DNA from 3 places in the Vibrio mangrovi genome. Region 2 is predicted to be linked to each of the others. Evidence: predicted binding sites of a transcription regulator. Region 2 holds the regulator's gene; each other region holds the start of a gene.
The links. Region 2 encodes CRP, which controls carbon source genes, mostly activating them, when cyclic AMP is high. Its sites were predicted from a motif close to TGTGANNNNNNTCACA; they were not measured.

Region 1 (3,290 bases), 1.7 Mb from region 2:
GCCCTGAGTAATAATAACAATGTCACCGAATTCCAGCTGCTTTTTCTCTTTCAGAACGGCAAGGGCTTCCAGTGCAATATCGTAGGCGGAATCTTTATGGCTGTCGAAGTATAAAGGAATTACGCCACGATACAGGGCACACCGGTTTAATGTGCTTTCATTTTCAGAGAGAGCAAAGATAGGCAACTCTGAGTTCAGGCGAGAAGTCATCAGTGCAGTTCTGCCGGACTCGGTCATTGTGACGATTGCTTTAATACCTTCCATATGGTTGGCTGCGTAAATTGCGGACATTGCAACTGTTTCTTCTGCCGTGACGAAGGTGCTGTCCAGTCGGTAGCCCTGAGTTTTTACTTCCATGACGTTTTCTGCACCGATACAAACCTCAGCCATTGCTTTCACAGTTTCAACAGGGTATTTCCCGGCTGCTGTTTCCCCGGACAGCATCACTGCATCGGTTCCGTCAATAACTGCATTGGCGACGTCCATGACTTCAGCCCGGGTTGGCATCGGATGTTCTATCATCGACTCCATCATTTGAGTGGCAGTAATCACAACACGGTTTAACGCTTTTGCCCGATATATCAGTTTTTTCTGTACACCGACTAATGCCGGATCACCGATTTCAACGCCGAGATCTCCCCGGGCAACCATAATGACGTCGGACGCCATAATAATATCGTCAATATTCGCCTGATTGGATACAGTTTCCGCCCGTTCGACTTTGGCAACCAACTTTGCCTCTAGTCCGGCATCCCGGGCTAAACGCCGGGCGTATTGCATATCTTCCCCGTTTCTGGGAAATGAAATTGCCAGATATTCTACTTCAAGTTCAGCAGCCAGAAGGATGTCCTGTTTATCTTTTTCGGTTAGTGCCTGAGCAGAAAGCCCGCCTCCCTGACGGTTAATTCCTTTATTATTAGATAATGGTCCGCCAACGGTCACAAAGGTATGGATTTTTCTCCCTTCAACCATGATGACCTGAAGCTGAACCCGACCATCATCAAGGAGCAGAATATCGTCCCGTTGAACGTCATCCGGCAGGTTCTTGTAATCAATACCAACGGATTCCTGATTACCGGCCCCGGGTGGGAGATCGGCATCCAGTGTAAAGCGGTCACCGACATTGAGGGTGATTCTGTCATTGGCAAAGGTGGAAATACGAATCTTCGGTCCCTGTAAATCTCCTAAGATCGCAACACTCTGTCCAAGCTTTGCTGCGATCTCACGGACTTTTCTGGCTCGCAGCCGGTGATCTTCTGCTGTTCCGTGAGAAAAATTCAGCCGGACGACATTGGCTCCGGCGCGGATCAGTGCTTCAAGATTATTGTCCCGGTCGGTTGCGGGTCCGAGGGTGGTTACAATTTTTGTTCTTCGTTGTATTTTTTTCGGCATGATGTGCTCCTGATTGAAAATCGTAGAACGAGCACTGTTAAGTATATCTGAGAACAGCTGAAGCGCCGGATGAAAGCATCAGAATTTAACATTTTTGCAAAGAAAATATTGGTGGCTCAGGGAGTTCCGGAGAGGTGAACATTTGACTCTCAACACAAACTTGATGCAACGTACGTGATGCCTGTCACGCTCGGATATCAAATCGCTTCACAATTACTTTGCAAAGTAAAAAAATTAGCAGGTTGTTGATTTCTGGAGCACATCATGTATACGGCTCAGCCAGGCCATATTGATCATATCAAGCAGATTAATGCTGGTCGCGTTTATAAGCTGATTGATCAAAAAGGTCCTATTTCACGTATTGATCTGTCTAAAGAGAGTGAACTTGCTCCGGCAAGTATCACCAAGATTACACGTGAACTGATTGATGCCCATTTGATCCATGAAACCACCGTTCAGGAAGCGATTAGTCGTGGCCGGCCTGCTGTCGGTTTACAAACCCGGAATGAAGGCTGGCAGTTTCTCTCTATCCGGCTGGGGCGGGGATATCTGACCATTGCATTGCATGAATTAAGCGGTGATGTCCTGATTGATACCAAAATCGACATTCACGAAGTTGATCAGGATGATTTACTGGCTCGTTTATTTCACGAAATCGAAGAGTTTTTTCTGACTTATACTCAACAGCTCGAACGGGTAACCAGTATTGCTGTGACACTTCCCGGTCTGGTGGATGCAGATAATGGTGTGGTATTGCAGATGCCCCATTACAATGTGCATAACCTTGAACTGGGAGCTGAAATTTATCAGGTGACCGGCCTGCCGGTTTTTATCGCCAATGATACCCGTGCCTGGGCACTGGCTGAAAAGTTGTTCGGTCATTCTCAGGAAGACGAGAATTCAGTACTGATTTCAATTCATAACGGTTTGAATGCCGGAGTGATAGTGAATGGACGTGTGTTGCAGGGAAGGCATGGGAACATCGGTGATTTGGGGCATATTCAGATTGATCCGCAGGGTTTACCGTGTCATTGCGGTAATCGTGGATGCCTGGAAACCGTAACGAGTTCGAAGGCTCTCCGGGAGCAGGCTATCGCGAGGATTGCAAACGGAGAAGAATCATCTCTGAGCCGACTGACGGAGATATCCATTGAAGATATCTGTATGGCCGCAGCTCAGGGCGATCCATTGTCGTGTGACATTATGGATCGGCTGGGAAGACATCTTGGACAAGCCATCGCCATTGTCATTAATATGTTTAATCCGGAAAAAGTTCTGATCGGCGGTGTCATCAATCAGGCAAAAGCAATTTTATACCCGCCAATGCTGAAGTATATCGAGACGCAAAGTAATCCTGCCTATCGGGATCAGGTGAAAATTGTCGAATCCCGTTTCTACAAACAATCGACAATGCCGGGAGCTGCATTGATTAAACAAGCGTTATATGACGGCTCGTTGCTGATGACCATTGTTGACAGGTAAGAGGTAAGATCACTGGCTGATTCCCTGTCATTGTCTATTTTCTGATTTATTCTCCTAGCTTTATCGCTTAATATGTCTCACAGTTAGTTAGTAAAGTATTTTTTACTATTTCCGATATGTTATGTATATCCGTCATTTGGCTATAAGCAAGCATCAGACTGAATCGGGAATGCTGATACCGGAAGCCTCATTGTGTCAATGAATACGAGATGCTGGTGGCTGGTGATGCATAACACCCGATGGCGTTTGGGTATATACTATTAACAGTTTTTAATTGGTGGAAGCTCGTATGTCAGGTGTTTTAAATACGGTTGACCAACGTACGAATCTCGTCGGAGAGAATCGTCTTGAACTGCTCCTTTTCAGTTTGAATAGTCGACAGATTTTTGCGATTAATGTGTTTAAAGTCAAAGAAG
Region 2 (3,290 bases):
TGCCTGAGTTTCGTGTCGGACTCAACGGACGTCTGATGTCAAAATGCCGTTTTCTGATGCTGGCTGAGCACCGGGAGCGTTTTGCCCAGACCATTATTGCTGAAATGCGTGGTGTTTCTGACGAACAGGGAAACTCTCCTTTCTGGAAGTGGCTTCAGGAACACTTTTTTTCTATCGATTTTTCTCTGGCAGATTATTTAACCGGTTCGGGACATAAAGGGTTTATTGCGGAACTGATGCCTAAGCTGCCGATTTATATTAATTTACTGACTCCAGAAGCACAGGCTGTTATCGGACAGGTCCATGAAAAAACGAAACCGGCTTTAAAATTATTGGAAGAAGAAGGTTTTACCTGCCGGAATTATGTCGATATTTTTGATGCCGGTCCGACAGTTGAGTGTGATTTACGGCATATTGAGTCGGTGAGGCATTCGGTCTCTGCAACCGTCAAAGTTGCAGCACATAAGGGCCGCCAAAAAATAATGCTTAGTAATACCTCATTTGAATTTTTCCGGGCAACAATTGCTGAGGTTGATTTTCGCCTGGAATCTGAGACTGTGATCGTCACGCCTGAAGTTGCCCGGGCTTTGTTGATCCAGTCTGGTGATCGGGTCCGTTTTCTGCTGATCTCCTGAAATATTCAGAGATGGCAGACGGTGCCCGGTGAAGCCCGTCATTGTTGATAGAGAAGGAGGCGCTTATGACGCCGGACTCACTGTTTACTGCATTATGGCAAGATTATACAACCAGACTTTGCCCGTCAGCATGGCGGGTTCATGAACTACTTCAGGAGAATGAGCCGCTGATCAATGACCATATTGCATTGCGTACCTTTAATCTGCCACAGGTTGGTCTTGAAATTGTCGCTCAGCCATTTCTTCGTCTGGGATACATAGCCAAAGGACATTACCAGTTTGAACAGAAGATGCTGCGAGCACAGCATTTTGAGCATCCTAATCCTAAATTACCCAAAGTTTTTATCAGTGAACTGGAAGTAAACCGTTGCTCTGAAGCATTGCAGAAGATTGTCCGAAGTCTGGTGTCTCATGTGAAGCCTGATATGGTTACGGACGTCGATTTTCTTTATGGCGGACGTTTATGGCCCATTTCACTGGAACAGTATTATCTGCTGGCAGAAGAAAGTGAGTATGCTGCCTGGGTTGCTGCGCACGGATACGGAGCCAATCATTTCACTGTCAGTGTGAATCAACTGTCTCGATTCAATCAGGTGGCTGAAGTGAATGCTTACCTGCATCAGCATGGTTTTGTCATAAACGCAGCCGGGGGTGAAGTGAAGGGATCGCCGGAACTTTTTCTGGAGCAGTCATCCACGATGGCAGATCGGGTTGTCGTTGAATTTGATGAAGCGGAACTGTTGGTTCCCGGTGGGTTCTATGAATTTGCCAAACGTTATCCGATGGCAAATGGGATGTTGTATCCCGGATTCGTTGAAGCATCAGCCGACAAAATCTTTGAAAGTACACATCATCAGCGGTGAATCATATTGAAGGGATATCAGTAATAAAAAAGCCATCCGAGGATGGCTTTCTACTTATTGGATCAGGGAAGAAATTATCGTGTACCGTATACCACGATTGTTTTTCCGTGGGCTGAAATAAGGTTTTGCTCTTCGAGCATCTTCAAAATGCGGCCAACGGTTTCACGGGAGCAGCCAACGATTTGACCGATCTCCTGACGGGTAATCTTAATCTGCATTCCATCCGGGTGCGTCATTGCATCAGGTTGTTTTGCCAGATTCAGTAATGTCTGTGCAATACGTCCAGTAACATCCAGGAAGGCCAAATCGCCAACTTTCTGGCTGGTTACCTGAAGGCGGCTTGCCATTTGTCCTGCCAGACGCATCAGAATATCCGGGTTTACCTGAATCAACTGACGGAATTTCTTGAAGGAAATTTCTGCAACTTCACAGGGAGATTTTGCTCTGACCCAGGCTGTTCGTTCCTGACCTTCTTCGAATAAACCAAGTTCACCGATAAAGTCACCCTGATTGAGGTAAGAAAGGATCATCTCTTTTCCTTCTTCATCCTTTATCAGAACAGCAACGGAACCCTTCACGATGTAATAAAGCGTTTCCGCTTTTTCGCCTGCATGAATCAGCGTACTTTTCGACGGGTATTTATGAATGTGACAATGTGAAAGAAACCACTCTAATGTTGGATCGGTTTGAGGTTTACCTAGAACCATAATATCTCTCTTCCTCTGCAGGGTATGCTTGCTGCTTTCCATGTTTTAGCGAAGCTCGAACTGAATACTTAGCATAAAAGCACTTGAGAAAGCCTGCAAGTTGTCTTCTGTTTCGGTTTCAAATAGTATCCTTTTTCTTACACAATTTCTTGACTTTAATCGTGTCATGACCGTGATTTTGTACGCAAAAATGTGCTCATTGTCACGGTATAGGAACTAAAAGCACCAAATTCTGTCCCATTGAATCGTTTGTTAACCAATTTTCCCTGTTTCAATCAACTGCTGAAGGATTGGACGAACGATCAATTCCATTGCAAAACTCATTTTTCCTCCCGGTACGACAATGGTGTTATGTCGTGACATAAACGAACCGTCAATCATCGCCAAAAGATAAGGGAAATCGACCTTTTTAATCCCACGCAGACGAATGACGACAAAACTTTCATCCAGGCTCGGAATCCCCTTGGCGCTCAGAGGATTCGAGGTATCAACCGTCGGAACCCGCTGAAAGTTGATATGTGTCCGGGAAAATTGAGGAGTAATATAATTCAGGTAGTCATCCATTGAACGGACAATCGAATCCATCACCGCTTCTCTGGAGTGTCCCCGATCCCGGGTATCCCGGACATATTTCTGAATCCATTCCAGATTGACAATCGGTACCATGCCTATCAGAAAATCAACATGCTGAGGGACATTTGTCTCTCCATCAACAACACCGCCATGTAACCCTTCATAAAAGAGGACATTGGTATCGTTGGGCAGATCCTGCCAGGGAGTAAATGTTCCCGGCATCTGATTATAAGGAACTGCTTCATCAAATGTATGCAGATAACGGCGAATTTTTCCTGTCCCGGAACGACCATATTCCCGGAAAAACTCTTCCAGTGCAGGAAAGTCATTTGCCTGAGGGCCGAAATAACTGATATGGCGGCCCTGCTCCCTGGCCTTACGAATTTCTACGTCCATTTCCGGCCGGGTAAAGCGGTGAAAACTGTCACCTTCAACCCAGGCTGGCTTGATTCGCATCATGTTAAACATTTTGCGGAAGGCTTCGGAGGTTGTCGTTGTACCGGCTCCGGAAG
Region 3 (3,290 bases), 1.5 Mb from region 2:
ATCCCCATCAATAGGATGCATCCTCATCAATGATCCACCCCAGAGCTCTTCCTGTATCAGAATAGAAAGTTCAACAGGTTCTTCCTGGGAAAGAAGCAGAGAGTTAAAATCTCTGCTTTGCAGAGGCTGCAAGCTAGACGGACTGTTAAAAAACCAAGAGGTGAAATTTTCCAGACTTAAAGCATCCTCATGGCGCTGGTTGCTGGACACCAGTTCCCCTTTCTCATTCAGCAAGCATGTCAGCCATGTTGTTGACATAAGACACTTCTCCGCAAGATGCAGGATTAATTTTACCCTCAACTTTATGTTAGACCATAGTTATATCAATAAACGAGTAAAAGACCAAAATTTAACCAATTGATTCCCTGTATATATCATGCAGGATGCAAATCTTTTACTGAAAGAGAAATGACATATGAGATAGTGAATAAGAAGAGATGATGTTACTTAGACTCGGGCGATCGGATATCGCCCGGAATGATTCTGATATTATTTTATCTATTTCAAACAGTTAACTTATTCTTGTATATTTAGGTAGCTTCTCTGACACCAACAACAGTTCAATTTTTATTCAGATAAGACTGTAGTACCGATTCCCGGTTTTGCAGATATTCATCCAGCCCGGCTTTTCTCAGATGACAGGAAGGACATTCACCACAACCATCACCAATCACACCGTTATAACATGTCAGGGTCTGTTCTCTGATCAGTTTTAGTGCCCCGTAATGATCAGCCATTGCCCAGGTCTCCGCTTTGTTCAGCCACATCAATGGAGTCACAATCGTCATTACTCTGTCCATTCCCTGAACCAGCGCACGATTCATGGTTTGGATGAACTCGTGGCGACAGTCCGGATAACCGGAGAAATCGGTTTCACACACACCGGTAATGACCGACTCAGCACCGATCTGATAGGCATAAATACCAGCCAGAGTCAGAAACAGGATATTTCTGCCGGGAACAAACGAATTGGGTAATCCATTCTCCTGCAACTCATGAGAGACCGGAATATCATCGCGGGTCAGAGAGCTGATCGCTAACTCATTCAGCAAACCGACATCCATCACTTTATGTGCTTTTACGCCTAACAGGGATGACAACCGCTGTGCCGTTTCAATCTCAAGCCGGTGCCGCTGCCCGTAATCAAAAGTAATCGCATGCACTTCATCATAGGTTTGCAGGGCTTCAACAAGACAAGTGGTGGAGTCCTGACCACCGCTAAATACAACAACAGCTTTTTTCATGGGAATTCCTCAGGCAATACTCAGGTATTTATGAGTCTGAATAGATAAACGCCAGTTCCGCTCCGTACAAACCTCAATACACAACTCTGTTGCACGTGGTTTCTGACTAATCGGTTGTAAAGCAATGATTGTATCATCAGACACCTGATTCTGACGCAGTAATTGCTCCAGCTGTTCAATATCCTTACGGGTGCCGACCGGGTGCTTAATTTCATTTGCCCGTAACATTGCACTGCCCAACACCGGCAGACGACCTTTCATGGCAACTTTTGGTGACACTGTCACCCAGGTCTGTTCCGATACCTGTACTTCTGCAGTACCGCTGGTCTCTATCTGACAGCGACAACCAAGCTCTTCAAAAGCTTTTGTCAGCTCAGTTAAATGATAAATGCACGGTTCTCCACCGGTAATCACGATATGTCGTGCTGTGTATCCCTGTTGATGATAACAGCGGATAATTTCCTCGGTGTTCATCTGACACCAATGCGGACTATCCTGAGTTTTGACAATGATCTCTTCTACAGAACGCTTATCCTTCGGCTCCGTCAACCAGGTTTGTTTGGTATCACACCACGAACATCCAACCGGACATCCCTGCAGGCGGATAAAAACAGCAGGAACTCCGGTAAAAACTCCTTCACCCTGGATGGTTTGAAAGATTTCATTGACTTTATAAATACTCAAAATGAACCCTAATTCAACAGTCATATCATGCGAGTCGCAGACCTTAATAGAAGCTTGTCAGAAGGTCAAATTAAACCCATCATTTATTGATATTAATAAAACTTAATAAGTTAATAATAGTGATTTAATTCAAAAGGATAATCATATTAAGACAGAAGAGTATATTCATCAGACTCTTCCCTGAACTGATGGTAAAGCCCACGTTCTGAGATAATGTCATCCACCGGGTCATCCAGATATATGTGACTCAGCTCTCACTAAGGTTATACTTGTGTTTGTTGTGGAACTCCCGCATATTGATGCAGCTTGGGTATTTATCACGCTGATTCAATACCCGTTCCACTTTTTTAGTCCCACATATTCTGAAGTTACCGGTGATAAATCATGTATAAACTGATTGGACTCGACATGGATGGCACTCTGCTGAACAGTCAAAAGCAAATTTCGGCCAGAACCCTGGCTGCTATACAGGCAGCAAAAGATAAAGGCATCAGAATTGTCTTATCTTCAGGGCGTCCTATCGAAGGACTCCGTTCTTATCTGGAACAATTAGGATTGAATGGCGAGCACGACTATGTCGTACATTACAATGGTTCGTTCGTCGAGAATGTGATGACCGGTGAAATCATCCGTCAGCAGGTCATCAGTACCGCTGATGCCAGAATAATAGAACGTACTGCCCGGGAATTAAACGTCAATACTCATGCATTTAGTCAGACACTCGGGTTAATCACCCCGCAAAGTACCGAGTATACCCGTCTGGAAGCCAGACTGAATGGCATTGAAGTGCACGAAATCAATTTTGACACTTTGTCTGATGATCATCCGATGATCAAAGCAATGATGGTCGACGAACCAGAAAAACTATCTCAGGCATATGAAAAACTGCCCTCTTATCTGGCAGAGCAATTTACGATTGTCAGAAGTGCACCTTTCTTTCTTGAATTTCTGAACCCACAAAGTAATAAGGGACTTGGTATTCAGGCTGTTGCTGAACGTTTGGGAATTCCGGCAGAGTCTGTCATGTGTATTGGAGATGCTGAAAATGATCACCATATGCTCGAATATGCCGGATTGGGAGTAGCGATGGGCAATGCAATGCCGCAGACTAAAGCCATTGCAGACTATATCACCGCAGGGAATGATGAGGACGGTGTGGCAGAAGCAATTGAAAAATTTGTGCTTTACTAGCGCGTGTAGACCTTTTCTTAAAAATCCGGGTGATATAGTTCGCCCGGGTAATGAATCCAAATGTGGATTACTTTTTCAGATTTAACGCATCAAATCTACTCCGTTATATACATTTTCACCATAGAATGGCTATGACTCAAATCTCTGCCTTGTCTCTGTACCCAGTGATTC

Region 1: the regulator CRP is predicted to act here: its motif matches at 1,566-1,581, upstream of mlc (sugar metabolism global transcriptional regulator Mlc).
Region 3: the regulator CRP is predicted to act here: its motif matches at 2,170-2,185, upstream of queE (7-carboxy-7-deazaguanine synthase QueE).

The regions. Positions count from the first base shown of each region.
Region 1 is NZ_AP024883.1:1,283,349-1,286,638, forward strand. It holds gene pyk (pyruvate kinase) at 1-1,392, opposite strand, end outside; gene mlc (sugar metabolism global transcriptional regulator Mlc) at 1,657-2,874, shown strand; gene OCU74_RS05870 (chemotaxis protein CheV) at 3,164-3,290, shown strand, end outside.
Region 2 is NZ_AP024883.1:3,249,264-3,252,553, reverse strand. It holds gene astA (arginine N-succinyltransferase) at 1-635, shown strand, start outside; gene OCU74_RS14505 (DUF1338 domain-containing protein) at 701-1,498, shown strand; gene crp (cAMP-activated global transcriptional regulator CRP) at 1,573-2,205, opposite strand; gene OCU74_RS14495 (phosphoribulokinase) at 2,458-3,290, opposite strand, start outside.
Region 3 is NZ_AP024883.1:1,712,563-1,715,852, reverse strand. It holds gene OCU74_RS07720 (sensor domain-containing diguanylate cyclase) at 1-258, opposite strand, end outside; gene queC (7-cyano-7-deazaguanine synthase QueC) at 561-1,244, opposite strand; gene queE (7-carboxy-7-deazaguanine synthase QueE) at 1,254-1,952, opposite strand; gene yidA (sugar-phosphatase) at 2,313-3,119, shown strand.